3 regions of the Paenibacillus sp. Mc5Re-14 genome follow, and region 2 is predicted to be linked to each of the others. Evidence: a T-box and tRNA genes for the amino acid it is inferred to sense, from the RefSeq annotation. Region 2 holds a T-box; the other regions hold tRNA genes.
The links. A T-box is a leader RNA that pairs with one kind of tRNA and senses whether it is charged. The one in region 2 lies ahead of leuS (leucine--tRNA ligase), so its partner is inferred to be a tRNA-Leu.

Region 1 (10,597 bases), 3.8 Mb from region 2:
ACCATTACCTTAACCATATAGCGCAAAAACCCACTTTTCTCTCTGTACAACCTTACAATCAAAGGAGAAGAACATATTACCTCCATTTCCATAAAAAATGTCACATTTTAATATATCGACACCTTAAACTTCCATTTTTATAGGCCAAATGGACCTTATTTTCCATAAACCGGTTAAGCCCATGGGATTAAAAGAAAATCAGGATAGGAGTCACTTGCAAAGCCCCCTTCGGGTATAGTAGTATGTGTTTAAAAAAAATCGGAGGGTATATGCCTAAACAACAAGACAAACATTCCATTCAGGCGTGGTCTCTGATCAATCGCAAATATTTGGGAAAAGGCGTGCGTGTCAAACGTTTTCGCAAACCAACACGCTGTCAAGTACGCAATCGCGTTCTGCTTGCCGTTTTGATGGCTAATGACATTAAACTGTCCCAACTTGCCGAGGAGCTTTCCATCTCCTCTCGCAGCGTCAGCGCGTGGGTATATGAAGGTCGTATTCCCGGCAACACTAATCTGGAAAAGACGTGTAACACACTTGGTTATCCGCACCATATTCTATTTAATGAAGAGGTTGTCCGGCGTTCACCGCTCATTTGTCAACCATCGCCGTCCCGTTTTATGAAACGGACTGTAACTCGTTCTCCAGTTAAAAACCGGATTTTGGCGGGTTTGTGCATGGTACATGATATTTCGGTGACTGATGTCAGTCATTGGATTGGCGTTCACCCCGGTACATTTCGGAAATGGTTGCATCAGGGTACCGTTCCTTCGCAAACTTTCCAGGATCAGGCGGAACAGTTTTTCCGTATTCCAAAATCCATTTTGTTTGCTGATGCCATGCTGAAAAAGTAAAAATGTCCTTTAAAACAAAACGATTGAATTTTTCATGAAAGTCTTTGAAAGGAACGCATTACCATCTTTCATGCATAAGGCTTTCACATCATGTGATTCACAGAATATAAAAGCAAAAAAGCACAGTCTGCCGACTCCTCGGTGTACTGTGCTTTTTAGATAGCAAAATTTAAATGCTTCTTGCTTATAATTTGTATACTTCTTAGGAATGAGCGCTTGCCGCTTCAGTTGAACGTCCACCTTCTGCCTTGATAGCCTTCAGCTTTTTCATAACCGAGTTGCCCCCACATCCAAAGTAGGCGTGAAGACGGCTGTATTCCTCATAGAGCTTATCATAGACGACAGCGTTCTCAGGAATTGGTCTGAAGCTCTCGTCCCGTACACGTGCCATATGGCGCGCTGCTTCGACGATATTGTCGTACCCTCCAGCTTCAGCTCCCGCAGCCACGACTGCCAGTCTGGCCTCCCCAAACGTCCTGATTTAATGTTCCTAATATATTTAGGTCACTCTTCTTACTTTCATTTCTGGTACCACTCTCATCACACACTTGTACGTACAACTCAACCAGCCTTTTTTATGTCTTTTTTCAATAAAGTTTATGTACATATTTTCAAAAATGTATAGAAAAAACAGCCATTTTCTGCAATCCAGAAAACAGGCTGTTCGGTATGGCGAGTAGCATGCCATTCAAAATTCAGCGTTGAACCCAAACGATTGATAGCCCCATTTCAAAATCCTCCAGACATTGCCTGAGCTGGTCCCGTGGATTCGCGTACAATCAACTCTGGAGGTATAATCCACTGACGATCTTCTTCACGATACCCCTTCTCTTTAATCATCGATAGCATGGTATCGGCGGCACGTAACCCCAATTCTTCCTTGGGGTGCCGAATGGTTGTAAGTTTGATTTCCGTGGCTGTCGCCAAAAATGAATCATCAAACCCAACCAGCGATAGATCTTGGGGAATGCTCAGGTCCGCCGAACGTACAATATCCAGTAGCCGCACCGCCAGTTCATCATTATAGGTCACCCATCCGGTCGGACGTTCCCCTGCCTCCATCGCCAGCAGCTGCGATGCGCGTTGTAACGGAAGCTCATTTTTTTCTTCAGTCCGGTACGTCGTTACTGCGTTCGGATGTAAGGTCACTCCATATTTACGGTGAGCAGCTACAAATCCCTTCATCCGCAGAATTCCTTGCATATCATCGGTTTTGAAAAAACCAGCCAATCGCCGGTGCCCCAGCTTGATCAAATGCTCTGCTGCCAAAAAACCACCCTTCTCATCATCCAAACGCAGACAAGGTGCGTCCATCTCCTCATAACGCGCATTGATCATTAAATAAGGGATTTGGCGATTTTCCACGGTTAAATAATAGTTCAAATTGGGATTACGTTCCCCGCTTTTGGTCGGCTCAATAATAATTCCACTCAGTGGTTGACTCAGCAGCATTTCCAAGCACTGACGTTCTTGTTCAGGGTCATTACCTGTGCTTGATAGCAGTAGCTTGTAGCCCTGCCGGCTTAGCTTAGATTCAATTCCCTGTACAATGGATGGAAAAATATAATCCGATATATAGGTTGTAACGACTCCAATTGTCCGTGGATCTTCGGGTTGCTTATGTTCCCGTGTTGCGACAAAGGTTCCCTTGCCCTGTATGCGAAACAGCCAACCTTCCTGTACCAGTTCACCCAGCGCCTGACGAACCGTTTGCCGACTAACTGCAAATTGTTCAGACATTTCATGTTCAGAAGGAAGCTGGCTTTGCGGCTCCAGTTTGGATGAATGAATCCATGATAAAATTTCCTGTTTAACTTGTATATATTTGGGCGCCATAATTTCCTCCGTACTTGCCATATCATGTACCTATTCGTATTCCGATTATAGCATATCGTCCATTTGTATATACAAATGTTACAGGAGCAGGATATCGTTGTATAGCTGCTGGAGGCATAAAGCCATTCACAAATCCCTTCCCATGCTTAGACTGAGTATCTAAAGGACTCTAGTGTAGGTGTAACACACATTACGAACGGAGCAACTGGTGTTCATTCATATACTTGAGTCCGGTATAGCGATCACGCAAAGTATGTGCCGTACGCAAAGCACGATCAAGCTGTTCCTGCGTAACCCCCAGATCGGCAATGGTAGACGGACCTCCAACCTGAGCTAGCCATGCACGCATCTGTTCCGATGTAGGCAAAGTCCGATATACTTTAAAAGCCTCCACATCCTGATTGGCAGCCAATTCCCTGTACATATCAGACAGTAAAGCAGAGGCAACGCCCACTTTGGCACCATGCAAAACTTGCTTGCGCCCCTCTGCAATAAAATCCATCTCAATTCGGTGAGAAATATGATGCTCTCCACCTGATGCAGGGCGGGAATGATCAATCATCAACATCGAAATACCGGATGCAATCAGCGCATTCATCAACACCTCGACACCTGTCTTGCTGCCTGCCGCAATCTCATCAACATGCTCTACACAGGCACGTAAAGCCTCCTCGGTAATTCGGTTAGCCACAGGTGAATACGGCTCGTTTCCCAAATCTCTGGACACATGCCAGTCTGCTAATGAGGTAAACTTACCGAGCATATCGCCAAAACCCGCAGCAGCCATCGTTTGAGGGGCACTCGCCAGTACGGACAAGTCAGCGAAGATCGCCTCTGGCGGGACGGCTTGAAACGTCTGCTTGCTGCCATCTACAATTAATGGGGCACCAGCGGAGGTAAAACCATCTACGGAGGCAGCCGTTGGGACTGACAAGAACGGACGATTCATTTTATAGCACACAAAGCGAACCAGATCGTGAATTGTACCGGACCCTACAGCAAGCACAGCCTGACTTTGATCCGCCACACCCAGCAGAACCTTCATGATATAAGTTTCATCAGCAATAACATCCCCTACCGCATTCGGAGGCAGCCGAACTACATCAACTGTCAAACCTGCTTCACGGATGAATTCAGCTACTTTTTTCCCTGCTGCCGCTGAAGTATGCTCATCCTCTACCAGAGTGACATGCCGATAATTCTGTTGAATTAAATAAGAAGCAATGGATTCAAGTGCTCCATCCCGTACCTCGATAAACAATTCAACCTTTCGGTGAGGATGATCAGCGTTACTAGCCTGCGCCTCTTCGTTCCACAGTTTGATTTGCTCATTCATATTCATTTCATCAGCCTCCTGAAAAAGGAATAATTTGTACAAGAATGATCCATACTAATAAATAGATTCCGTTTGAAAACGATTACTATTTAATTGTACGCACAAGTGTAGGTACAAGTCCAGAAAAAACGTACAAGTTACTATGCAATTCAACCATTCGAAAGGAACATGATTATGAAATTTGGAACGGACATTGCCTGCGCACTCGGGTTACTAGCAGGTACAACGTTTGGCAGTGGGATTGCTTTTTTGTTCGGCTGGCAAGCTTATCGCGCACTGACTTCTGTCACGGTTTTTGGCATTGCAGGGATTATCATTACTATTGCCGTTTTTCGCTTACTGTACCGTAGATCGCTTTCTACGTCCAATTCTCGATGAATTTTTTGAAAACCAGTCCATTTAAATTTGACTGCATACATAAAAAACGGGTCTCACAAGCCATTTGCAGCTTGAGAGTACCCGTTTTTGACTTGGAACCTATTTTACTTAATTCGTGTGAACTTCTGGATCAACGTCCAATTCATAATCAATTTCATCAAAACCGAATCCAAACAATTGAAGGAAATCCAAACGGTATTGTTCAAGATCACCCAATTCGGATACGTTTTCGGTAGTGATCTCAGACCAAGCCGCTTTAACAGCTTGTTGCACATCCTCTCTCATTTCCCAGTTATCCAGACGAATGCGCCCTTCTTCGTCCGTTTCCACTGTGGACCCATTGTATAACGTCTCGAACAGACGTTGCGCCTGCTCAATACATCCCTCGTGTAGTCCTTTTTCTTTCATGACCTTAAACAGTAAGGATATATATAGAGGCACAACAGGTATAGCGGAACTGGATTGTGTAACCAAAGCTTTATTCACTGAAACGTAGGCCTTCCCATGATAAGGCTCCAGTTGCTTTGTTAAAGTATGTGCGGTGGCTTCCAAATCATTTTTAGCTTGGCCAATGGTTCCTTTACGGTAGATAGCCTCCGTAATCTCGGGACCAATATACGAGTAAGCCAGTGTGGTTACTCCTTCAGCCAGCAGGTCGGCTTCTTCTAACGCTTTTAACCATAAAGACCAATCTTCTCCACCCATGACCGTGATGGTATTATCAATCTCCTCCTGCGTAGCTGGTTCCAGCGTAATTTCCGATACGACACCCGTATTCGTATTCACCGTTTTATTCGTAAAAGGCTGTCCGATAGGCTTGAGAACGGAATTGAAGGTTTCTCCTGTATCTGGGTGGGTCCGCCGTGGTGAAGCGACACTATACACGATCAAGTCTACCTTGCCCAGTTTTTCCTTGACCAGCTTTAACGTCTCTTGCTTAATTTCATGGGAAAAAGCATCTCCATTAATGCTTTCCGCTATGTAGCCAGCCGCTCTAGCCGCTCTTTCAAAGGCCACTGTATTGTACCAGCCTGCCGATGCTGTGCGTCCCTCTGAAGCAGGACGTTCAAAGGATACTCCAATGGTGTCAGCTCCCATACCAAAGCTTGCAGCAATGCGTGAAGCCAGTCCATAGCCTGTGGATGCTCCGATCACGAGTACCTTTTTAGCTCCTTGTAATGCTGTGCTGTCTTTGATGTAGTTGATTTGACGATTAACATGAGCCGCACATCCTGCAGGATGTGCAGTCGTACATATGAAACCACGAATTTTCGGTTTAATAATCATTGCAAGGGTCCCCCTACTTTGGCATTCATTTAATATTGATGGAAATGGTTGTCCAGTCATAACTATATTACAAATCAGCTTGTGGCTCAACTTATAACATAGTACTTGAGGGCAACCGATCATATACTCGACAACAGACATCCCCGAACCACCGACTCTATAAAAAAAGAAAATCGCCGTAAACATCATAGTCTCCAGCGCTCTTTCACTCCACTATTCATTTTGACTCATTCTCTAGCAACATCACATCTTCTCCTTGCTGTTGTCTTTTTTTGATATTCGCTCTTCCCCAGGTACACATTAAATCAATTATTTCATTTGCTGTTATACCATATTCCGTTATATAATACTCCACTTTTGGAGGCATTTGATTATACACATGTCTGCCAACGATGCCATCCTTCTCAAGTTCACGAAGCTGCTGTATAAGAACCTTTTGAGAAACGCCTGGAATACTACGCTGTAATTCACTTGTCCTCTTTCTACCAGCCATTAATAAACATATGATTAAGGATTTCCACTTACCTCCGATGATCTCAAGTGTTGCTTCTATGCCTAAATTATATTGTTTCATACGACCACCTTTTCACCGCTAAAATAACTAAGTTGATCCAATTAATTCTATAATCACATATCTTTACTCTAAGTACCATGCACACTTTCAAGTAACTATATTACTTTATTGTGTGTATTTACTTTTTTTATAGCGTACAGAATAATAAGACGTATCCCCAAAAAGCAAATGATGCTATGTAAGAAAGGTGATTTATGATGAAGACTCTCGTGATTTTAGCACATCCGAATATTGAAGATTCCAGAGTAAATCAAAGATGGAAACAAGAATTGCTTCAATATACCAATGAAATTACAATTCATGAAATTTATAAAGAGTATCCAAACTGGAATATTGATGTTTTGAAAGAACAAAAGTTACTTGAAGCACACAACAATATCATATTTCAATTTCCTTTATATTGGTACAGTTACCCTCCTCTGTTAAAAAAGTGGTTTGATGATGTTTTTACGCATGGATGGGCTTATGGTTCAAAAGGTGATAAGTTAAAAGGAAAGAAGCTAGGGATCGCCATGTCGATTGGTGATAAAAAAGAAAACTACTTATCTACTGGTTCCGTTACCTTTACGGTAGATGAAGTTATAGCACCTTTCAAAGCAAGCGCAGTACATGTTGGCGCCACGACATTACCCTATTTCGCTGTCTTTGGAGCCTCGTTTCAAGCAAGTGATGAAGACATTAACCAAAGCGCAAAGGACTATATTAAATATATATTCCAGTATAAATAAAATGGCTGTTTTACAACACGCATCTTAACCATATAAAAACAGGCTCTTGGTGGCATCCAGCCAATCCAAGAACCTGTAATGGTTAGGTATAATGCGGTCGAGAGGACTCGAACCTCCACGGGGGGTTAGCCCACACGGACCTGAACCGTGCGCGTCTGCCAATTCCGCCACGACCGCATACTATGTATTGATGGCAACTTTTTTAATCACCGTAATTAAGATTATATCTTGCATAGAATTTAAAAGCAAGCCATTTTTATATTATATTTTCTATGAATAATACTAGCAAATATAATAAAACCACTGGATATCACCAACCAGATATGGTAAGATGAACGCATCAGGAAAGGAGGTGCGTCAACATCAATAATCACATGTTGAGCGTATCCCTTACCCGGTCCGTTATTCTCTAATTTACAGAGTTGACGGAGGCGCGGGATACGGATCAAGGCTTTAATTAAGCGCCACGGGTAGAAAGGCCGTCTACGGACGGTCTTTTTTATTTCAGTATCATACTTAGTATAGATAAGATTACATAATGTGAAAAGAGGCGTTACAATGTCAATTAGATCTGCGAAAGTAGAAGAGTTGAAAGAACTGGTAGCCATCTGGCTGGATGCTTCTGTAGAAGCCCATCATTTTATTGCTCCACAGTATTGGAAATCTCAAGCTGCCGAGATGGAGAACAAGTACCTTCCCCTCGCTCAAAACTACGTTATCATACAGGATGATCATACGATTGGCGGCTTCGTTTCCATGTTGGATGGATACTTGGCTGCTCTGTTTATACGTGTTGATTCTCAAAGAAAAGGCTATGGCAAGCTACTATTAGATTGGGTTAAGAAGCAGCATGACGAAATTCAATTAAAGGTGTATCAGTCCAACACGAAAGCATTTAACTTTTATACTAAAAATGGATTTACCATTCAAGCGGAATCTGTGGATGCCGAAACTGAGGAGAAGGAATTTGTGATGATATGGACTAAACATTAATAATAATGAAGCACCCTTTAACTTTTTAGAACAAAGGCTCCGCTCCCGTATCCATACGGCACAAGCAGAGCCTTTTAATTTTATCTACTAACTGTCTAGTCTCTTATTTAAGCCCATAAACCTCGGTATATAAAATCTCTTTAAACGGAGCAAACGCCGATTCAGCCAACGCACCTGGATAGCTCATAATCTGAAGCCGCAGATCTGCCTGTCCTTCTCTTAAAGGGGGCTGTACATATTCAAAATCGTTCAGATGAAACCCTAATCGTTCGTAAAAGCCGATTCTTCTCCGTGACCATTCATCCACTGGCGGCTCAACCTCCAGCACTACCGGTTGGTCAGACTGTGAGACAAATTTCCTCATAAGCTTTTTGCCTAATCCGCCGCCTCGTATACGGGAATCTACCGCAATATGCTCTACAAATCGAAAATGTCCGAATTCCCAACCTACCAAGAAAGCCACTATGTTCCCCTGCTCATTCTTTTCAGTCATAATGCGATAGCTAGGATGTTTTAGCAAAGCCTTTTGAGCCTCAAACGTCCTACATTCTGATGCTGGAAAAGAAGACTCCATAATCGCATATATTTCAGGAAAATCGTGTTCATTTATCATATATCTCCAGCTCCTTTACCTCTAAATTCCCCAAATGACAGGCTGTCTTTATTAAGAGGAAGAGGGATGTTTAGATCTTGTTTAATTCCGTAAGCGTCAGCAACATATGTTCCAACAACTCTGAAATATCCTCCATCTGATCTTCGTTAATTTGCCTGGAAAATCGGAGTTCAATCCTATTATGGTATGTAGATGTCTTCTCTCCGTAAATCTGACTTAGCGTCTGTACTGGTCGAAGTTCAGGCTTCCAAATTTCGGCCAGTATTTTTTCAATCCGGCTGCATTGTGCCTCAATATCTCGAATCTTCATATCAAAATACAGCAATAAGCTACATCCCGGAGTTTGATCTTCCATTTCCAAAATTTCTGCAGCCAGGTTGTTTAAATCCATTTTTAGTTGAAGTTCTGCCGTCACACCCGGCTGTTCTCTCAGACTGAACTGTACGCCAAATTCACGCGACATTACCGACATTTCCAATCTATCGATTCGCTGTGTAATGTTAATACGTGAATCCAGATTATCCAGATCATAAACCGCATTTTCCATAGCCACTTTTAAATTATCAAAAACGGTCGGGTCGAACATTTTTCTCACCTCCAATTATGGAGTATAACATAGCTTGTGTTACTCCTAAAGGATGCCCCTTTTCACGAAAGCATATTAAGACGGAATTCTATAGTATACAGTAAGTTGGCTAACTCTTAATTGAAAATTAGTGAATAAATTTGTAAAAACTCATAATTGTGACAAAAAAATATATATTTTTGTTTATTGTTACATTTTTATTCCAATTTACTGGAATATACTATATAATAATGAATGGGATTAGTAAGTATATTATATAAATCCCAAAATAAAAGAAGGGAAGAGATGATTAAATGAAAAAGGCAGTTTTTTCCACACTAGGTCTTGCACTTCTATTAAGCACATCCACCGCTGTTGCATCTGCTCAAGAAGCAGCATCCGCTACAAACGGCTTAACTCCTTCCTCTGTACTTGAATATCATGAACAGGAACCAAATGATAGTTTTGAACAGGCTAACTACTATTTTATAGGTGACGCTGTTATCGGAAGACTTGGTGCCGAGGGTGTGCCTGGAGTCTGGGAAGCCTACGATGTATATAGAATTAAGGCTTTTGAATCGCAAAAAGTCCATTTTACAATTCAGGGAGACAGATATTCTGATTCCTGGTTGCAAATGACTGTTTACGATAATACTGGTCGTAAAATGAAACGTTCAAGAGATAGCCAATATTCTTTAGAAGTAGAACTTGAAAAAGGTAAAGAATACTACCTAGCCGTCGAGGTTTTTCCAGGAATTCAACCTGGAGGACATATATTTGACTATAAAGTCTCTTCTGAAGCTGTAAGGTAGACTAATTAAATTTATGTAACTTTTCAAGTTGTGTATCGTTCTTTAATGCCTGTTGTCGTATTGGATACAAGCAACAGACACATATAAAGACTAAAAAATCCTAACTACATCAAAAAGCCTCACCCTTTTTTAAAAGGGCGAGGCTTTTGTAGTTGAGTCATTCCTTCGTTAAACTCAGTTCATTTAATTTTGCCTTTTCCTTACGACAAACGCGAGCTAAAGTCCTCGTAGGAGAACTGACGGATTACCTTGATGCCCTCTTCATCGTTGTAGCTGGCGATGGCTGGCAGGTTGACTCCGTTGAACATATGGTTTTTGACCATCGTGTAATGGGCCATGTCGCAGAATACAAGCTTGTCTCCCGGCTTCAATGGCTCTTTAAAGGAATAGTCACCAATCACATCTCCAGCCAAGCACGTAAGTCCTCCAAGTCTGTAAGTATGTGCATACTCACCAGGCTTGCCAGCACCAATGATATTCGGGCGGTAAGGCATAGCCAGCACATCAGGCATATGACATTCAGCCGAAGTATCCAGAATGGCAATGTCCATTCCGTTTTTCATCGTATCCAATACGGTTGCAACCAGATATCCGGTGTTCAGAGCGATAGCTTCGCCTGGC
Region 2 (10,597 bases):
AGACCTCCGGCATGATCATGATCTCCATGCGTCAAAATGACAGCGTCCAGCCGGTGCACCCCACGTTGCTTTAGCAAGGGCACAATCGTATCCGCGCCTACCTCGTAGGGATCTGTACGCTTGCGCCAAGCGTTTTTTCCTGTTGCAAAGTCCATTGTACCCCCGCCATCCACCAAAATATGTTTCCCTCCCGGCGTTGTAATTAAAATGCTATCACCTTGGCCCACATCCAGATACTGAACAACTCCCGTGTTTCTTTCACTAGGAGATTGGTACCCTATACATAGTATGCCAAGCCAGGCAATACCACTTAAAGCCAGTGCCACATGACGATATCCATTCCACTGTCGACGCGCAAATTTCCCTGCACCCTCGGGTTCATGAGCCGTTTGCAAAATAGCAGCCCACTCAGCAGCAGCCTCTAATCCTGTATACATAGGTGATGTTATGGTAGTAGAATTCACAACGGAAATGTCGCCCGTTTTCCTTCGGGATGTCAACCACGTTTTGAGCCAGTACAAAACACTGTACAAAGCTGCATAATACGCCAGAACCCACAGAATAGAAGAAGACGGCCAAATACTCACATAAGCATCATCTACATTCAGCCATTTCACAAGCCAAAAGGTCAGATCGTTCAATTGCTCTGCCGGCCACGCAAGGATACGAGCACCATCCCCCCATAAAAAGGCCATTCCCATGGCTACCGTACCCAGTGGAAGCACTATATATGTAATTAGGGGGACAAGTACAAAATTAGCCGCAAATGATAATAACGAAAATTGATTAAAGTAGAATACCGTCATTGGAAACGAAACAAGCTGTGCCGTGACTGTAATCGCAACTTCACCACCGATCAGGAGGGGCCATTTGGCGAAAAACGGCTTCATAAGCGGCATATATATGAGCAACCCACCTGTTACCAAAAAGGACAGCTGAAAGCTGACGCTAAGCAGGTAGTATGGATTCCATAGCAGCATAAGCAACGCAGATATACTTAAAATATTAAGTCCGTCTTTGAGCAGCCCTCGTCGGGCTGCAAACAAGCCAATCATCGCCATAATTCCCGCTCTTACAACAGAGGGAGAAGCACCTGTCAGCAGGACATAAGCCGGAATCAGTACCATCACAATCGTAAGAGAGGTTTCACGGCTAACTCGTAATAACTTGAGTAAATATAATAATGTGGCCGCATATACCGCCACATGCATACCTGATATCGCCAAAATATGCGTTAAACCAAGCTGCGTAAATTCATTATACGTTGCTGGGTCCAGCTCATCTGTAACCCCAAGTACCAGGCCTTTCATATATCCTGCCTGAAGAAGTGATGTAAAAGCAGATTCCATTTTTTGACCTAGCTGCTCTCTAAGCTGATCATTCCATCTGAATAATATGTAGCGGTTCCACTGTGAAGCCTCCTGCCTCTGTAACGAGGCGGCTCCAGCCCCCTTGAAAAGCCAGTGAATTTCCTGCGTGTGCAGATATTTACTGTAATCAAAGCTACCAAAATTACCCGCTTTTGCTGGTGCCTTTAAGTTGCCACGGAGCAGGATTGCATCCCCACGCTGCCATGCTGCCGCAAGTTGCTGTTCCTGCTTCGCAGCCAACTTGATATGAACAATGACCTGTTCAGAAATAGATCCTCGATGTTCAACCTTATTGGATTGACTTGCAAAGTGATGGATTGAAGTAACTCTCATCTCAAACTGCGCACGATCCCCATCAATCTCAACTTCTGAAGCAATAAACCCTGCTGCTTGAACAGGCATGTCTTCTATGACAGAAGACGATACATGAAGAGCACCAGGAATACTGCTTACATTATGCGTATCATGCCAAAACCAATGAAATCCACCACCACTTAATGCAATCCATAGCAATACCATATGTCGGATGGGAATTTTCATCAGTAAAGCTATAAGTGGGGAAATCAGGGTAACTCCCGCCCACAGTAATAAAAGTATCCGTCCCGAATACAGACACGCTCCTGCACTTCCTATAATCCAACAAACAGTGAGACTTAATATAGGCCTAGTAAACACAAGTTGGGTTTGAATACAATCACCTTCCATTAGCAAACATTGCTTTCTGTCCAACTCACAAAACAAAAAAAGAACCCCTGACAAAATAGCATTGTCAGAGGTTCTTCCTCGTTTATTGATTAATCTTTAACATCCATCAGCGTTTCCTGTGGTGGATGATATGTCTCCAGCATACGAAAGGCGATTCCCTTTTCCTCCATCATAGCACGAACCTTGTCGGCATCTTTTGGATAAGGTCGGTGATATACAATCTCCACAATACCGCTGTTCGCCAACATATTGGCACACGTCCAGCACGGCTGGTCGGTGACATATACGGAGGAGCCTTCACGGTCAATCCGGTCAGTAAACAGCAACAGGTTCTGCTCCGCATGAATAGTGCGAATACAACGCTGCTTCTTAACCATTTCCTCCCGTCCATCACGGTGAACGACCTCATATTCCTCCGAGATCATACAGCCTGCCTCAGAACAGTCAGGCACCCCGGATGGTGCGCCATTATAGGCCGTCCCCAATAGCTTCTTACCTTGTACAAGTACGGCTCCAACATGACGCCGCGCGCAGCGCGAACGGGTGGATACCATATAAGCGATATCCATGAAGTAGGTGTCCCAGTCCTTGCGTACATCTGCACTCATTTCCATCTCTCCCGTATAAACAAGTTAAACGTAAAACATATCCGTTACAGCCACTCTCTCAAAGCCTATACCGTAAACTTAAATAAGTTATAAGCTGACATACGGCTTCATTTTCGCTAACATTTTAGCTCCGATTCCTTTTACACGATCCAAATCGTTCACACGTTTGAACAGCCCGTGCTGATTACGATAGTTCAAAATAGCCTCGGCCTTTTTAGCCCCAACCCCCGGAAGTTCCATTAACTCGGCAGCAGTCGCTGTGTTAATGTTTACCTTTTTTTCACCGGAAACGGATGGAATAACCGAATCATTCACCGTATTTGTCCTACTCGTCGTTGCAGCATCCGAACTGGCAACAGCTGTGTCTGATCTCGAATCCGCAACATCTGACTGCTTTACGGTACTTGAATTCCCCGCCATGGAGTTTTCACTCATAGCAGCAGATACACCAGTAGAACTCTGCTTAGTATTATGCTTCACATTGTCAACAGCTTCGACATTCGCTCTGCGTTCAGCTTGGTCTGAAGCCTCTTTTACAGCATGCTTTCCTTGGGCATAGTCACTGCTTCGCTGCGACTCAATTGACTCCGACTCTATCGCCAAAGCATGCTCCACCTTATGGTTAAGCAAACTCCACTCTTCTTGTGGCTCAGAGCGCTGCCCTCCGGCGAACAAAATAAGTCCACTCCCGATTACAGCAAGCGTTATTGCCGTTCCTGTCCATACGCGTTTCATTTTTCGTATCGTCCCCTACTCCACATGGATTTCGGAATTGAACCGACTGAAGACCAACGTCTCAATCTAACAGAGCAAATCTGTCCAATTTCCGTCAAACCGGAGGTTTGTAAACACCTCCATACGGTCTCGCTGTGAGCATTTATACAAAGAGTGGTGCGGCCCCAAGCATGATCTAATGTGTTCAGACATAAAATTCGTCATGTCGGCCAAGACCAAGTGCATACACTAAGAAGAATGACAGCACAGCGTCTATACCGCAAAGTATGAAAGGAGGACGTTGAACAATGAAAGTTGGATTTATCGGGACTGGCAGCATGGGAAGTCTGCTAATTGAATCTTTTATTCATTCGGACGCACTCAAACCGCAGCAAATATTAGCAAGCAACCGAACGTATTCCAAGGTAGCCGAGCTAGCCCGTCGTTATCCAGGTTTGCATGCAGCTCAAAGCAACCGTGAGACGGCAGCGGAAAGCGATATTCTATTTATCTGCGTGAAGCCGCTGGAATCAAAAACCGTAACGGATGAAATACGCAACGTCATTACAGAAGATCAGATCGTCGTTTCTATCACAAGTCCAGTACAGATCCGTATTTTGGAGCATGCACTGAAAGCCAAAGTGTCCAAAATTATTCCGAGTATCACTCACCAGATTGGAAGCGGAGCCTCACTATGCATCCATGGAAACCGGATTACAGAGGAGGATCGCTCCCTTCTGGAAGAGCTTATGTCCCACATCAGCAGGCCAATACGGGTTAAAGAGTCTCATACACGGATCACATCGGATTTTTCGAGTTGCGGCCCTGCTTTCTTGGCCTTTTTTATGGACCAGTGGATTCAAGCCGCAGTTCAAGCTACGGGTATAGACCGTACAGAACTATGCGCATTGGCCGGTGAAATGATCATCGGTACTGGAAAGCTGCTCACGGAAGGCGGAATGACACCAGCCGAGTTACAAGCAAGAGTAGCGGTTCCCGGAGGGATCACCGCCGAAGCTCTCGCATTGTTGGACATCAGCCTGCATAGTGTCTTCCCTGAGCTAATACGGGCGACGCACAACAAGTATGAAGAGGACATGCAAAAGATAGATGTCTCCTTCGGCCTAAAGCCGATTAACCGGCAACAATATTAACCAGCTTACCAGGAACAGCAATTACCTTGCGAACCGTTTTACCAGCCAGTGCTTCCTGGACGCTGTCCAGCGACAAAGCAAAGGCTTCCATCGCTTTGGCATCAAGATCTTTGGCAATCGTTGCACGCTGTACAATTTTACCATTCATCTGGATGACAATTTCCACTTCAGCGTCCACCGTCCATGCTTCATCATAGGCAGGCCAAGCCGCGTACGTAATGCTCTCGTTGTGTCCCAGCAGCTGCCATAGTTCCTCGGCCAGATGCGGTGCAAGCGGAGACAGCATTTGCACGAAGTTTTCCATCGCTGCACGCGGCAAAAGGTCTGCTTTGTATGCATCATTGGTGAAGATCATCAGCTGGCTGATTGCTGTATTGAAACGCAATGCGTCCAGGTCCTCGGTTACCTTTTTCAGTGTTTTATGCCAGGTGCGTTTGAACTCGTCACTACCGCCGTCATTTTTAATTTTTTCGTTCAGGCTACCATCCTCGGAAACAAACAGGCGCCATACGCGGGACAGAAAACGATGCGCTCCCTCAACGCCATTCTCATTCCATGGCTTGGTCGCTTCCAGCGGCCCCATAAACATCTCATAAATACGCAGCGTATCGGCGCCAAACGTATTTACAATATCGTCAGGATTGATGACATTACCGCGTGATTTACTCATTTTTTCATTGTTGTTGCCCAAAATCATACCCTGGTTGACCAGCTTATAGAAAGGCTCTTTAGTTTCCACTACGCCGATATCATACAGTACCTTGTGCCAGAAACGGGCATACAGCAAGTGAAGAACCGCATGTTCCGCTCCGCCAATATACAGATCAACAGGCATCCATTCGCGCTGTTTCTCTTTGGATACAAGCTCTTTATCATTTTTCGGATCAATAAAGCGCAGGTAGTACCAGCAGCTTCCTGCCCATTGCGGCATCGTATTTGTCTCGCGACGTGCTTTCATACCTGTCTCAGGATCAACAATTTCTACCCAATCTGTCGCATTCGCCAGCGGGGATTCACCTGTACCTGAAGGCTTAATATTGTCCATCTCTGGCAGTACGAGCGGCAGTTGATCCTCAGGAACCGTTTTGATCGTTCCGTCTTCTAGATGAATTACTGGAATCGGCTCGCCCCAATAGCGTTGTCGGCTGAACAGCCAGTCACGCAGACGATAGGTTACTTTGCCCTGTCCTTTACCCTCAGCTTCGAGCCATTCGATCATTTTCGGAATAGCTTCCTCATTGGTAAGTCCATTCAGCAGGCCTGAATTGACATGCGGGCCATCCTCGGTGTATGGCTCTTTGTCCACGTCTCCACCTTGAACGACCTCAGTAATTTTCAATCCGAACTTCTTAGCAAATTCCCAGTCACGTGTATCATGACCCGGTACTGCCATAATTGCACCTGTTCCGTAGCCTGCCAGTACATAGTCAGCAATCCAGATTGGCAGCTTTTCGCCGTTCACCGGATTCACTGCATAAGCTCCTGTGAATACGCCTGTTTTATCTTTGGCCAGATCCGTACGCTCCAGGTCGCTTTTCCGAGCAGCTTGTTCACGATACTGTTGTACAGCGTCCTTTTGCTCAGGTGTAGTAATCATATCCACCAATTCCTGCTCAGGGGCCAGCACACAGTAGCTTGCACCGAACAGCGTATCCGGACGGGTTGTAAATACTGTGAGTTGCTCGTCATAGCCTTCAATTGGGAAATGAACCTCTGCCCCGGTAGACTTACCAATCCAGTTCCGCTGCATATCCTTAATACTCTCGGACCAGTCCAGCTCCTCCAAATCATCCAGCAAACGATCCGCGTATTCCGTAATTTTCAGCATCCATTGACGCATTGGTTTGCGGATAACCGGATGACCGCCACGCTCGCTCTTACCGTCAATTACTTCTTCATTCGCCAGTACTGTTCCCAGTGCTGGACACCAGTTTACAGGCACTTCAGCTACATAAGCGAGACCGCGCTTATACAGCTGGATGAAGATCCACTGTGTCCATTTGTAATAATCAGGATCAGTTGTGCTGATTTCACGGTCCCAGTCATATGAAAAGCCAAGTGATTTGATTTGACGGCGGAAGTTGTTTACGTTCTTTACCGTAATTTCGCGTGGGTGCTCACCTGTATCCAAAGCATGCTGCTCGGCAGGCAGACCAAAGGCGTCCCAACCCATCGGATGCAGCACGTTGTAGCCACGCATTCTTTTATAACGTGAAACAATATCTGTAGCTGTGTATCCCTCCGGATGGCCTACATGCAGACCAGCTCCAGACGGGTACGGAAACATATCCAAAGCATAAAACTTCGGTTTGCCCGGCTCTTCCCCAGTGCGGAACGTCTTGTTCTCATCCCAATATTTTTGCCATTTTGGTTCAATACTTTGCGGTTGATAGCCGTGCTTCGGCTGTGTGTCTGTCATTGTCTTTTCCTCCTCAAACGGTATGCAACAAAAAAACCTCTGCATCCCGTAGCGTGTCAGCGCTAGGGACGAGAGGTTATATTCCCGTGGTACCACCCTAGTTAGCAGAAAGCGTTCTTCGCATTCTACTCCCTTTGCACCTGATAACGGAGGTGATCCGATGCGTGTTAATAACAGGATGCTAACACCTATATAGTGCTTTCCTGCGTTGGACGCATATCTCCGAGGTGAGTTCGCTTTGCACTGTCAACCGGCTTGCACCACCCGCCGGCTCTCTACATGTCCAGTCAAAACTACTATTCCTCATCAGCGATTGTTTAACCGTTAATAATGGCACTATTATATTGAAAACCGCGAAAAAAGTCAAATAAAGACTACATTTGATACTAAACCCCATCTTCATACTAGTTGTCCATGACACATGAATACGAATGTTTTATAATAACTCCAAGTTACAATGATTCAAGTTGAGATGAGATAAGAAAGGTGAGCTGAGACATGGCACAGATTAAAATTTTCGGGATCAAAGAAAAGCTAAATCCGATCAAAAAGCAACTTTCAGAGGTAATTCACTCTACCGTGGTGGATGCGTTCAACTATCCTCCAAACAAGAGGTTTCATCGTTTCTTCCCTATGAATCATGAAGACTTTATATATGCCGATGGTCGCTCCGAGGCGTACACCATTATTGAGATCAGTATCTTTGAAGGCAGAACGACAGAAGCTAAGAAGCAACTCATCAACCTGTTATTTCAAAGAATTAACGAACTTTTGGGGATTTCTCCACAGGATCTTGAGATTACGATATTTGAAACCCCGAAACAGAATTGGGGAATTCGGGGTGTACCGGGTGATGAACTTCAGCTGAACTATAAAGTGAATATATGAGTGCAAAAAGACGCCCTTCATGACTTCATGAAAAGCGTCTTTCTTTTTCTATATTAGGCCAATGATTCCTGGCTATTTTACAGCGACATAAAAAAGTCTCGCCGCGTCATCTTCTGCTTCTACCCATTCAAAATCTGCATATACCTTCACATCACGAAAACCCGCTTTGGACAATTCTGCCTTCATCCAGTCTGGATCATAAGCACGCTGTACATGAATTTCCTCAAAACGCTGGTACAGATCGCGTCCTTCATGTTCTGCTTTGGCAAAGATACTGAGATGATGCTCAATTTCACAACGTGGAGTGTCCAATACGCATGTCCAGATATACGAGATAGAGCGTTCATCCAGTACGAATGGTTGTTCTTCATCATAACGCAAAAAAGTCTGGGGGTGATGTACATCAAACAGAAAGGTTCCACCAGGCTTCAGACCAGCATACGTTCTGCGGAAAGTAGAAATGATATCTTCTTCCTCAAGTAAATAATTCAGGCAATCGCAAAAAGAAATGACAGAATCCACGGGCTCCGGTAAAATCCATTCTCGCATATCCTGCTGTATCCAGCGAACGCTTCCCTCACGAAACAATCGCTGTCCTTGAGGAGTGGTTTCCATTTTGCGACGGGCTACTGCCAGCATGTCAGAGGATAAATCGATGCCAGCCACCTCGAAGCCCGAGTTAACCAGTGGAATCGTAATTGAGCCCGTTCCGCAGCCCAGCTCTGCCACTGTATGTGGCATACCGTATCGATCCCAAGCCTGCCGTGCAAAGCGCAACCAGTCCGGGTACGGCATGTCCTGCATTAGCTCATCATACACATAGGCAAACTTGCGGTAAGAAGCCATCTTTTATTCCCCATTCCCGTCCTTCGGTTTAGGCATTGTCTCCACCAGGTAGGTCCAGTTTTCTTTTTGTGTAACCAGTCCTTCCTTCATCAGCTTGCCCATCGCACGCTTGAAGGCGGATTTACTGATACCAAACCGTTGTTTGATAATATCCGGCGGCGTTGCGTCAGAATATGGCATGCCGCCACCCGGACGTTCCTTCAGAAATGCAATTAACCGATCCGCATCCTCATCACGGCCTACTTCCTTGCGTGGCGACATCGCCAGATTGACCCGACCATCTTCGCGAACAAGCGTGACCCGTACCTTAACCTCCTCGCCCAAGCGAAGCATGCGGTTACGTTCCGAGGAATGAATCATCCCTATTGCACCAAATCCAAGCACACCCCCGTCCACCAGGACGAATGTGCCCATCTGAAGCGGCTTGTACACCGTCGCCTGCACCCATGTATTAAGCCACGAACTAGGAGCATGGAAGCACAATGGAGCCAGTTCCTGCTCCCCTGCCAGCTTAGCTCGCAGTCTGCCTTGTTTGTCATGCTCCATAATGGCATACACGTAGTCACCCACACGAGGATGCAGATCCCGGTTTTCTGGCAACTCACGAATCGGCAGCAAAAGTTGACGACCCAGTCCCATCTCCAGAAAACATCCCAAACGCGGATGCACATCGGCCACCTCGAGCTTTGCCATTTCTCCCAAAGACAAGAACGGTTTTTTCATAGTTGCAGCCAAACGGTCCTCTGTATCGTGGAAGATAAATACCTCCAGCCGTTCACCCACCTCGATTTCACGAGTCAGCTCCGTATAATGCAGCAGCACATCCTGCTCGCCGACGGTAAGGAAGTAGCCGAAAGGCGATACTTCACGATCCACCATAATGGTGACATAAGTACCAGCGATCAAACTCATACCATCTCCACAACCTTAGCATCCGACCAGAGTCGTTCAATGTTGTAATATTCGCGTTCGTCGCGATGGAAGACATGCACTACAACATCTCCCAAATCCATTAGAACCCAGCGAGCGGAATCCATTCCTTCGATTCCTTTGATGGCTACACCTTCATCATGAGCGCGTTTGCGAATTTCGGTTACAATCGCCTGTACTTGTGTATCCGAATTACCGTGACAGATTACAAAATAATCCGCGACTAGCGATACTCCACGCAAATCCAATGCGACAATATTCATTGCCTTTTTATCATTAGCGGCCTCAACCGCCGTTTGCATTAATTTCTCATTCGTTAGGGTCATTCATGAACCTCCGTTTTTTTCTGTTTTAGCTGTTGAATCAAGTCATTGCGCGACAAGACCGTCAGCGGAAAAATAACCTTTTGCTTTTCCAGCAACAATGAAATTGTAGAGTCAAATCCAGCAATAAGGCCCTGCTCCAAACTTTTCTTTGCCTGTTTACGGATATGTTCAACCCCAGGGAAATCCCGCCCTGGTTCGATGTAATCAGCCAAACACACGACTTTGTCCAGCAGGCTCATACCTACACGTCCTGATGTATGCCAGCGGATTGCGTTCCTTATTTCCGGATCATCCACTCCGTAATCTCTTGCTGCAACGCAGTACCCTACCTCTGAATGCCAGAGCTGCTTGTCATGCTCCAATAGCTCCTGATCACATTCAGGATAGTTACGAATCACTTCTTCCATCTGTTGAACAGGCCAATATTTCGCCACATCATGCAAAATAGCCGCCAGTTCCGCCTTATCCGGGTCTGCTCCATAACGTTTTGCAAGCTCCACAGAGGTATGCATAACACCCAGCGTGTGTTTCCAGCGTTTTTCAGGCATCTGACCAGATACGGCTTCCATTAGCTGCTCACGGCTGTACTTCATACAAACCGCCCCTTGTAATATAGTCATGTACACGATCAGGCACA
Region 3 (10,597 bases), 3.9 Mb from region 2:
AGCCCTGTGAGGCCATCGGTGATGGAAGAACGATAAATCCTTTGGAGTAGCTCCACAATCCGTTCAAACAGAATGATGAATAACGTAGTGTAGTACAACAATGGTAAAAATGACATCCACAGGACTGTGCTTGACCCGTTTGCTTCTTCAGGGATGTCATTTTGCAACCAGAGAAAACCAAGCCAGAGCGAATAAGTGAATAAGCCTGCTATAAATTTCTTTGGCTGTCCGATCCGTGGGGTGATGAACAGAAGGCTTAATATAAGCACCAACACTCGATAAAACAGAGTGAATCCAACCAATTTCACTGAGCTGATCCAAGTGGGCAACAAACCTAAAGTCCAAGCCATTACCGGCAGTATTAATAACGCAGCCAGCAACAGCAAGGCCCATTTTTCCACACGCTTTAGTTTTCGGTACAGCTGAAATACAGCGGCATTGATGAGCAAGAAGGCAAACGCCTCCAGCGCATTTTTCCACACGATTCCCTGCAGTTGCATTTGGCCGCCGCCTGCCGAATAGAGATTCATCGCTTGATATGTCATAATAAAAATAGCGGCAACCGAAAAAAGGATATAGGCTTTTTTTCGTTGTCTGCTATATATGATCACGCACATTAGCGCCATCATGAGTATAATATACAAACCGCAGGCTGCACTTATAGCCCCGGCCAGAGATGGGGAGCCCAAGGTTCCCAATAAGGACAACAACGTCAACATCACCGACTCCATTTGTAAAATTAATCTATCTATTGAACAGACGATATCGTTCCGATACAATAGACAGGATTTATTGCGGTTAAAATGTTATAATTTTCTTTTGTGCCTAACATTTATTCTCAATATATCATCTTTCAGAAAATCCGGAAACCTATACATATATCCTGTGTTCCGGGCAGTTTAATGCTTGAAAGGGGAAGCACTCATGAAATTGCTACAGGCTCTCTTTTTCCCACCCGAGCAACCGGGAGGCGTTTCATCCATGATTCCATATTTGCAAGAGCGATTTACGTCCCCCCGTTGGGAAATGGAGCTATTTTCAATCCCTAAACGGATTCGTAACAAGGGTAGGGACGAAGTAATCTTTGATACCTTCGACTGGACGAGATATGAGCAATATCCAATTGTTCAAAAATATATTCAGACGTACCGTGATTATTTGTGGTGGACTCGGCTTCGTATTCAGAAGCCCTTTGACCTTATTCATGCTCATCATCCGATTGCCGGGCTCGCTATGAAAAACGTATTTCCAGATATCCCGCTCGTACAGACGATTCACTCTTCCTATGAGAAGGAGTTAATTCTAAACGGGAAAATAGAGGAGAACGGGCCTGAACACCAATTCTTAGTGTCACTGTACCGAGAAATGGAGTATAAGGCGGATCGCCTGATAGCAGTATCGCAATCTTTTCAGCATTACTTAACACCCTATGTACAGCATCCGCAAGATGTTGTGGTTATTCCAAATGGATATGATGAGAAACGATTTAAGCCCATTCCTCACGAAAATGAAGTGACACAGCTCATAACCGTTTGCCGACTTGTTCCCGCCAAAGGGCTTGATATTCTATTACAGGCTTGCGCTGAGCTGAAAAAAAGAAATCAGGAATTTGTACTCCATATCATTGGAGATGGTCCGATTCGACCTGAGCTGGAAGAGATGGCGCGACAGCTGGATATATACCATGAGACGATTTTTTATGGATATACTCTTCATCCTGAAGAGTTTATGCCTTTCTTTGATGTATTCGTATTGCCTTCGCGGGCGGAGGCCTTTGGCTCCGTATTTGCAGAAGCGGCGTTGAGCTGTCTGGCATTGGTAGGTACAGAAGTAGGGGGAATACCGGAGCAGATTGAGGATGGGGTAAATGGTCTGCTCGTGCCACCCGATAATCCGAAGGCACTGGCAGACGCATTAGAAAAGGTCATTGCTGACCCTGCCTATCGTTATGAACTGGCTAGATCTGCCTGCGACAAGGCTAAATCAAGCTATTCTTTAAGTCGTGCTGTTAACGAGCTGAAGAAAATGTATTTGAAATTTCCACACTAACCATGACGGGTATCACCTGGTTTGGAATCAGAATGCCGAAAGCTGGAACGAGGACGTGAGGAGCGGAAAGGTCTTCCGCGTCCTGCTAAGATCAGTTTACTAACCCACATTAGACTGAGCATTCCGAAAATAGGATAAAGAACAGATAACAGTGAGCTGAAGCCGAACTGACTGATTAAAAAACAGGTGAGCATAATGAATAATGTAATGAGCTTGGGCGAAATTTGGACATGCTGACGAATTTGTAGACTGACTCCATAAATGTCGGCTACAAAGGTACTGAAGATCTCCATGAAAATGAGTAGAATGTATATGATTTCAACAAGGGCGCCTAGACGGTAAGCGATGCTTCCCATAGGGATTTCAAATTGCTGAATGCCTGGCATTTGCGCTGACATGACAAAATGTGCAGCCATCAGCATAAAGCCAACACCAATTCCGCCCAATACACCGCCCCAGCGGATGGTTTTGCGGGAGAAAGTTTGACTGCCTAGAGGGACAAGCACGGCCTGAGCCATAGCCAGATTGAAGGACGTGTACAGGAGTGGAGAGATCCATGTTCGTAGCGCACTGTGGTCTGTTGTATTTGTGATAAAGCTTTGTGGATTGGGCATGGAAAGGGTGCTGTGAACGAGCAAAAGAGATATGGTGATCATCAGCGGGACAACAATGGTGTTCATATGCAAAATCGCTTTAATACCTTTATTCAGCAGCAAGTAAGTTCCAATTAGTGTAATGAGCAGTCCTGTTTGGTAGTGCAGGTGAAGGTGCTCCACAAAAACAGAGCCAGCTCCTGCGAGCATAACGCTGTTCACGCCAATCAGCACAATAAGTGTGAATATGCTGATCCATTTTCCGGCATTGGCACCAAAAAGGTGCTTGTTCAGATCCTCGTAGGAGCGGGCTGAAATATCATGAGCAATCAGCATCATTTTCGTACCCAACCATACAAATACAAGTGTGGACAGCATAATGGTGATTGTAGCCCAACGTCCATATTGCGTAAAAAATTGCAATATTTCTTGTCCGGTAGCGAACCCGGCACCGACGATTGTACCAATGTATGTAAAAGCAATCTGAAAAACATGAATATTACGTTTCATTCCCAGTCCCCCCTTGCTTGCTTGAATAACGCTGCAGCGAGCATATAATACAAACTATGTTCAACTGAAATGGGACATGACTGGATGAGACTGAAAATAATTATACTGAATTTAATGAATAGCTTGACGGGAGCGTAATTTATGGGTCAAATCCTTGCATGGATACTGGAATACGGATATTTGGCGATGTTCGGCTTGCTTGCCCTTGGAGTAGCTGGTATGCCGATACCCGACGAAGTGCTAATGATCGCCTTTGGCGGGCTCGTGTCTCAAGGACACTACAACTTTATTGCCGCGCTGGCAGTCACATTTTTCGGTAGTATGACAGGCATGATGCTTAGCTACACATTGGGTCGCCTGCTGGGCAAGCCACTATTGCACCGATACGGTAAATGGGTGAGGCTTACGCCCTCCAGGATTGCCTCTTCCGAAAATTGGTTCGGGCGCTATGGTACCTGGGGAATTTTGTTCGGGTATTTTGTCCCCGGCTTGAGACACGTATCATCCTATCTGGCAGGCACAACCCGTCTAGGTGTTTTTCGCTATATCGGCTATGCATCGGCAGGAGCTTTGCTGTGGTGCGGTACATTTTTGGGGATCGGACATGCGGTGGGCATGCACTGGGAACAGGTGGCTAAGCTGATGGAGAAGGTGACGCACCAGGTAGGTTTGATCGTTATTCTTTTAATCGTTTTGGGAGGAATCATCGCATGGTTCTGGAACAAACGTAAAAAAAATATCACATGAACGCATGGAAAGCAGGCTATAGCTTGAAAGCGGCGGGTGAAGTATGGTACTTTTACCGCATAGGAATGCCGTGGGAGGTCATGGAATGGAAGTATTAAAGAAACGAATTTTAAATGAAGGCGTGATTGCGTCAGATCAGGTGCTAAAGCTGGATGGATTGCTTAATCATCAGGTTGATCCAGAGCTGACAATGGAAATGGGACGAGAGTTCGCAGCCCGTTTTCGGGAAGACAAAATCACCAGAGTAGTGACCGTGGAATCCTCAGGCATTGCCATCGGGTTTGCGACAGCGTTGGAGTTGGGTGTACCGTTGGTATTTGCTCGTCGTAAAAAGACTTTATTAGCTGATCCGGATGCGCTGTGTGAGCGTGTACCTTCGTTTACAAAAGGTATTGTCACAGATATTATGCTGTCTCGTCAATTTATTCATGAGCATGATCGTGTGTTGTTCATTGATGATATTATCGCTAATGGCGATGCGGCTCGAGGCATGGTTAAAATTATTCAACGCTCTGGAGCGGAGTTGATTGGATTCGGAGTTGCGGTTGAAAAAATGTTTCAGGCTGGAGCGAGAACCATCCGTGAGCAGGGCATCCGTGTAGAATCATTGGTTAAAATTTCGTCGTTGGCTGACGGTAAGATAGAGTTTGCTGAATAGTAACAATTCGAAACTCCGGATCCTTATTTCTAATAATAACCTTTGCATGAGCATCAATTTCGCTTATAATATATATAAGGTTTGGGAGAGGAGGCAGCAACATGGGGAATGAACAATTGACCGAACAGTTTTTTCTGGAAAAACTGGCAGCGGCTAAAGTGCATTTTGAACGCGCCTTGGATTGTAAGCATACGGAATTCGACGATTTGTATCCCTATATGATTGAACATCCTCAGTTTTTTTGGTATAAACGCTATGTGGCCTGGTCTGAGTTGTTGACATTGGTTAACCTATGCGAAGAATTGTCTTTCTCTTGGAAAGAAGAATTTACTGCTCACCAAGTGGAGTATGTAGAACAGCGAGTGTTGTCTGCACAAGTGCTGGACTTCTGGTACGAGAAGAACGATACAAAAGAACATGATCACAGTGTAAATCAGTCGGGATAATTTGTTGCTCTGTTGGCAATCCATATAAGTAGTAAGCGGAAGAGACCTAAATGATTCGTTTAGGTCTCTTTTTAAACTTTTTTCATGTATATAAAATTATGGCCGTTGTGTTGAAAAAATGGACAAGGAGGGGACATGGATGATAATGGACGAAGAATTGGATGCTTATCGACTTTCTGGTGAAAAGGTACGCGTCGTACGCGATGGATTGGAGTCCAATGATGTGGTTGGTATTGTACTGGCATGGGATGATGAACAGGTGCTTATTCGCCGCCAGAATCGACGTGTGGTCAAGTTGGATCGCAGCTATACATACCAGCCGTTCAGCGAGCCGCGTCACAATCCGATAGAACTGGATTAAGAAACGAGTTCTAATGGGGATTGGATAAAAAAACTGGGTGCTTCATTAGGCATACAGAAACTCTAAACCGGACACAGTAATGAAGCAAAACTCAACAGAGAGGGCGTGCTGTGTTAATGACGGTTATGGACGAAAAAGTACATGCATACAAGGATCAAATCAGCCATTTGGAAGATAAGTTGCCCGAGGTAGTTCATGCCTATCATCGCTTTACCGGAGAATGCTTTCAAGCCGGCAGTTTAGATGAAAAAACCAAGCAACTGATTGCGCTAGGAATTGGCTTATTTGCCAACAATGAGGTGTGCACGTTTTATCATGTGAATGAGGCGCGTTCCAAAGGAGCCAGTGATCAGGAGATTATGGAAGCCGTTGCAGTAGCTGCTGCAGTTGGTGGAGGACATGCTCTAAGTCAAGGGGTTACACGTGTACAGAAGGCGCTACATTAAAACGAATCATCCATACAGATAACTCATACTCGAAATAGGGGAAATAGATTGATCTGAACAAATGATAATGATGTTTATGGAAAGAAGCTTCCGAGCACAGTTAGTGCCTGCGGAAGCTTCTTTTTGCATGTAGTGCGGGGATTATGCTCTTTTGCTTGCAGCAAAAGCAGCAGGGCGAGGGGATTTATGCTTATAGGCAGAAGAGGATGCAATCCAACTTTGCCCAACAACGCGTAGGGGTTTGGGGGTTGAGTTATTGGGTAATTCGGGGCGATATTTCTCTGGCAAAGGTAGAGACGCCGTATAAGGCATAGAGGTAGGGAGCCCCAAATAAGCTCGCATTCGTTCATACATTTCTTTGCGGAATGCGGACATAGGCATACTGAACTGCTCTTTGACGCCTTTATATATATAGGTGGCGTGAACGCCGGAGTGGTTTTGTTGTATGTCTAGAACACGAACGTGATACTTCTTAAATTCATGTTTAATTTCAGATAGCAGGATTCCGGTACGATCTATTCCTGCGTTAACCATTTCGACATAAAGATCAGGGGTTTTCAGCACGCCGCTTTCTTCAAGAATTAGGCTGTCACGCTCAAATACTTTTTGAATAAAGGTAAGGAGCAGATAACTTTTCACAAGAGAGCATGAATGCTGAGTAGTATCTGAAGAGATCATTACCATTCACCGCCTTAGGGAAATGTGATGATAATTCATAGTCATGGAAGTAAAGGAACTTTTGTTCCTGAGAACTTATGTTCTTATATTATCGTATTATTCCTTTTTTATCAAGAAGAAATAAAGAAAAATAAAAGATTTGACAACTTTATTTGAGCATGGTATGATCTATCTTGTCGCTAAGAAAGATTGATTCTTTCGAGATAGACGACAAATATATATGCGGTCGTGGCGGAATTGGCAGACGCGCACGGTTCAGGTCCGTGTGGGCTAACCCCCCGTGGAGGTTCGAGTCCTCTCGACCGCATCCATTTAGAAAAGGTTTATAGAATTGCTCTTGTAGCAATTTTATAAACCTTTTCTTATGTTTCGGAATTATTGCAGACTTCCAGCAATGATTCCAATACGAGGGCTTGAACTTTATTCAAGTTCAGAAGCAATTCTTTTATAAGTTTAATTTTTAAGATATGATAGAAGATAACGCATTTGTTGATGAAGCTAATGAAAGGTTGGATGAAAGATGGAGAAAGCAACTTTTGCAGGCGGATGCTTCTGGTGTATGGTGACTCCGTTCGAGAAGCAGCCGGGCATTCATAGTATTGTCTCAGGCTATACTGGAGGGACGATTTCCGATCCGACCTACGAACAGGTTAAAACAGGAACAACCGGGCACTATGAGGTGGTGCAGATTACGTTTGATCCTGAGCTGTTTCCTTATGAAAAGCTACTTGAATTGTATTGGCCGCAAACAGATCCTACCGACGGAGAAGGTCAGTTTCAGGACCGAGGCACACAATATAAGCCTGCAATTTTTTATCATACGGAGCAGCAACGAGAGCTTGCACAACAATCCAAGGAACAGTTGGCACAAAGCGGACGCTTTGATAAGCCAATTGTAACGGAGATTCTTCCGGCTGCATTTTTTTATCCGGCAGAGGATTATCATCAGGATTATCACAAGAAGAATGTGAAGCATTATAAGGAAGATAGAGCCCAATCCGGTCGTGATGAATTTATCGATAAAAACTGGTAAGCAGCTTTAATATACGTTATTATGCGCACTTCAAGGCAGATCAGAGATTATATCTCAGATCTGCCTTATACATATTTAAACGGTTTTACTCACACAATGAAGGGACAGAGAAGGAGGCTGACCCGCAAATGAGTACACGACGGAAGCTGCACATGAGAAATATAATAAAAAAGGCTTTAAAGGCATCACGCAACCGGAAGAATTCGTCTTATGCGCTTGTACACCATGCAAGATCTAGAATGCAAATCATCGTAGTGCTTTGTATTTCAGTCTGTATGTTATTTATGGTCTGTAAAACTGCTGTTGCCGAAGCAATAGACCAACAGAACCAGCAGCAAAAGAGGGTTGCTGTCATTATTGATGATCTAGGAAACAATATGAAAGGTACCAAGGAAATTTTAAATTTACCTGTCAAAATCACCGTTGCTGTAATGCCCTTCCTGCCAACAACCAAACAGGACGCTATGGAAGCGCATAAGCGTGGTCATGATGTTATCGTCCATCTTCCAATGGAGCCCAAGCAGGGCAAGCCTGAATGGCTTGGACCTGGAGCAATCAAGGCTAATATGACGGATGAAGAAGTACGCGCCAAGGTGACCGCAGCTATCAAGGATGTTCCTTATGCCATAGGAATGAACAATCATATGGGCTCCAAGGTCACCTCAGACAAGCGCATTATGTCCATCGTTCTGGATGTTTGTAAGGAACATGGACTATTTTTTGTTGATAGCCGAACTAATTATTGGTCAGTGGTGCCTGAACTTGCCGCTAAAAAGGGAATGCCACCGGTGCGAAATGATGTTTTTTTGGATGATGTTCATACACTCGCTCATGTGAATCGGCAACTTAGCAAAGTGGTTGAATGGTTGGCAGAGCACAACACCTGTGTAACGATTGGACATGTTGGCGTGTCCGGCATGTATACTTCCTCAGGGCTTCATTCATCGGTTCCTAAATTAAAAGAACATGCTCAGTTTGTAGGCATTAGCGATCTGGTGCGTGATGTATGGGGGTGGACAGGAGATCCAGCCACGAATACTACCACGCCGTCAGATGGGCAATAATGCCTTCGGCAATAGCTTCAGCAATCCTTTTTTGGCCGCGATCCCCAGAAAGTAGGGCTCTGTCCTGCTCGTTGCTGATAAATCCGGTTTCCACTATTACAGCGGGATGTTGAATTTTATTCAGAAGATAAAAGGGTTTTCCGTACATGGTTTGTCTATTCATGCAAAATAAGCGGTTTAATGAACGCTGGATCTGCTCAGCTAACATATAGCTGCTGCCTTCATCTTGATACAGTACAATGGGTCCACGTTTTTCGGCACGTTTGGCCCAATTGACATGCAGGCTTACAACCACAGCAGTGGGCAGTTGTTCTGTTAAGCTTTTACGTTGGGCGAGGTCTTTAAGATGCCGGGATTTGGACTGCAACCAACGGTTATCATCACTCAGTGCGTAGTCCTTGTCCCGATTCAAGACAGCAGGGTAACTCTGGGAACGTAAGATCAAGTACAGTTTTTGAGCAATGGCGAGATTGATATCTTTTTCCAGAAGTCCTTTGTGATTTGTTCCACCATCCACACCGCCATGACCTACATCTATCAGGACCACGGGCTTGGCAAAATCGTGATAGGAGCGATTAAACGGGGTCTCTGTATGCTTGTTTGTGTCGGTGCTTTTCTCGCCAGGCTGAGTAGTTGCATAAGCAAATGGGGCAAATACAGCGCTACAAAGGAACCCCAGCCCGATCAGCCATATCTTGTTTAACTTTTTATTCAACACGTTCTATTCCTCCAATGGACGAATTGATTGTTTACCTGGAAACTATGCATAACAGACATCAAACCTTAAGCAGCGTAGCTGCCTTCAAATATAAAAATAAACCTTGGGGGAACTGTTATATTGAAGATAGTATGTTCCATTTAAGGGAAACCATGCATAGTTATTCCGCAGGGATTAGAGTAGCTGAAAACTGTGCAAGCTAGTGGTATCTGAACCTAACGTGTAATTTGATATTTCCAAGGCACAGTGATTGGAAATGATAGGTGCAGATGGAGGAGGTCATGGAGGATGGCGAAGAGTGACGAACTGGTGACGTATATTACACAGCGGATTGTACGTTATATGGAAACGCCGCGTGAGGTTCGACGTAGCCAAAAACAAGCCAAGGAGCCATGGGTGAGCAAATGGTTTGGCATGTTGCCTCTCGCTCTGAAAATGTGGATAAAATCCACACGCAGAGGGCGAAAAGAGCAACGTTAAACACGCCAAAGAGACCACAAGAGGCAGGGGTATGCCATTTGAGGTCTCTTTTTATGTTGTTATAGGGGATAATTTCGAATGATTTTTGTTGTTCCTGAAATTACTAGGATTCCAAACGGTAAAATTGACCATGAGGCAACAGCTGTTTTAGTGGCACAAATCGGGAAAGTCCATCGTGGTAGGTTAATGCATATAAAATGGGTTCGGACGGATGATCTGGAGATATCCAAGCTTGAAACCCGCTAATGGATAAGGGTCCCCCAAAGGCAAAATTGATACTTGTGGCAGAAAAAATCATACGTGGTGAATTACTTAGCGCGTCCATAAATTGACCTGTGTCATAAATGGAAAGTTTTTGCTTAGCTTGAAGCCAACCCAGATCATCATAGGGATTGAAAGGATCGGACGAGATAGTAACTGTTTGTGCCTGCGTTTTCGAAAAGGGTGTAGGTGAAGAGATCGCGTTGTTCTGAAGCTTATGTTTCCAGCCCCCATCTGCTACTTCTACAGGTAGCGGATCGCCAGTAACAGCATCAATACATATTTGGCTACCCGTAGAGGAACGCACCAGCCAATAGGCTAAAAGTGGTTCCTCATACATAGGTGTAATTTGCAGCTTGTCGATAGAAGAAAATTCGGTTTCTGTGAGCAACTTGAGGGATTGGCGAAGTATATCCATACTATATGGTCCGCCTGGACCATTCCCGTATTCATTGAGTTGATAAGCGCCGTCTGGGTCAGATCCGATAATCAGGTAGCCAATGTATTCTCCTGCATGGTTCACTTGAACAAGCCAGCTATGGGTTCCAGGTCC

Region 1: it encodes a tRNA-Leu, which carries the amino acid that the T-box ahead of leuS (leucine--tRNA ligase) is inferred to sense. The anticodon was not compared.
Region 3: it encodes a tRNA-Leu, which carries the amino acid that the T-box ahead of leuS (leucine--tRNA ligase) is inferred to sense. The anticodon was not compared.

The regions. Positions count from the first base shown of each region.
Region 1 is NZ_CVPD01000001.1:616,576-627,172, forward strand. Features, by position in the region: gene BN1546_RS02775 (helix-turn-helix domain-containing protein) at 270-854, shown strand; partial or broken gene BN1546_RS02780 (Ribulokinase) at 1,057-1,302, opposite strand; gene BN1546_RS02785 (GntR family transcriptional regulator) at 1,584-2,690, opposite strand; gene BN1546_RS02790 (sn-glycerol-1-phosphate dehydrogenase) at 2,881-4,032, opposite strand; gene BN1546_RS02795 (hypothetical protein) at 4,201-4,404, shown strand; gene fabV (enoyl-ACP reductase FabV) at 4,513-5,691, opposite strand; gene BN1546_RS02805 (winged helix-turn-helix transcriptional regulator) at 5,909-6,265, opposite strand; gene BN1546_RS02810 (NAD(P)H-dependent oxidoreductase) at 6,463-6,993, shown strand; tRNA gene BN1546_RS02815 (tRNA-Leu) at 7,086-7,170, opposite strand; gene BN1546_RS02820 (N-acetyltransferase) at 7,552-7,986, shown strand; gene BN1546_RS02825 (GNAT family N-acetyltransferase) at 8,090-8,599, opposite strand; gene BN1546_RS02830 (hypothetical protein) at 8,670-9,185, opposite strand; gene BN1546_RS02835 (hypothetical protein) at 9,479-9,976, shown strand; gene nspC (carboxynorspermidine decarboxylase) at 10,177-10,597, opposite strand, start outside.
Region 2 is NZ_CVPD01000001.1:4,399,977-4,410,573, reverse strand. Features, by position in the region: gene BN1546_RS20240 (ComEC/Rec2 family competence protein) at 1-2,075, opposite strand, end outside; gene BN1546_RS20235 (deoxycytidylate deaminase) at 2,165-2,683, opposite strand; gene BN1546_RS20230 (ComEA family DNA-binding protein) at 2,771-3,418, opposite strand; gene comER (late competence protein ComER) at 3,706-4,551, shown strand; gene leuS (leucine--tRNA ligase) at 4,532-6,970, opposite strand; T-box leader at 7,032-7,289, opposite strand; gene BN1546_RS20215 (tautomerase family protein) at 7,469-7,858, shown strand; gene BN1546_RS20210 (class I SAM-dependent DNA methyltransferase) at 7,931-8,704, opposite strand; gene BN1546_RS20205 (CvfB family protein) at 8,708-9,616, opposite strand; gene rsfS (ribosome silencing factor) at 9,613-9,960, opposite strand; gene yqeK (bis(5'-nucleosyl)-tetraphosphatase (symmetrical) YqeK) at 9,957-10,553, opposite strand; partial or broken gene nadD (nicotinate-nucleotide adenylyltransferase) at 10,537-10,597, opposite strand, start outside.
Region 3 is NZ_CVPD01000001.1:542,243-552,839, reverse strand. Features, by position in the region: gene BN1546_RS02435 (GGDEF domain-containing protein) at 1-719, opposite strand, end outside; gene BN1546_RS02430 (glycosyltransferase family 4 protein) at 925-2,049, shown strand; gene BN1546_RS02425 (YkvI family membrane protein) at 2,046-3,152, opposite strand; gene BN1546_RS02420 (DedA family protein) at 3,294-3,899, shown strand; gene BN1546_RS02415 (xanthine phosphoribosyltransferase) at 3,985-4,557, shown strand; gene BN1546_RS02410 (hypothetical protein) at 4,659-5,003, shown strand; gene BN1546_RS02405 (hypothetical protein) at 5,143-5,364, shown strand; gene BN1546_RS02400 (carboxymuconolactone decarboxylase family protein) at 5,481-5,810, shown strand; gene BN1546_RS02395 (YhjD family protein) at 5,952-6,488, opposite strand; tRNA gene BN1546_RS02390 (tRNA-Leu) at 6,711-6,795, shown strand; gene msrA (peptide-methionine (S)-S-oxide reductase MsrA) at 7,009-7,521, shown strand; gene BN1546_RS02380 (divergent polysaccharide deacetylase family protein) at 7,650-8,585, shown strand; gene BN1546_RS02375 (N-acetylmuramoyl-L-alanine amidase) at 8,560-9,303, opposite strand; gene BN1546_RS02370 (YqzE family protein) at 9,592-9,783, shown strand; gene BN1546_RS02365 (hypothetical protein) at 9,887-10,597, opposite strand, start outside.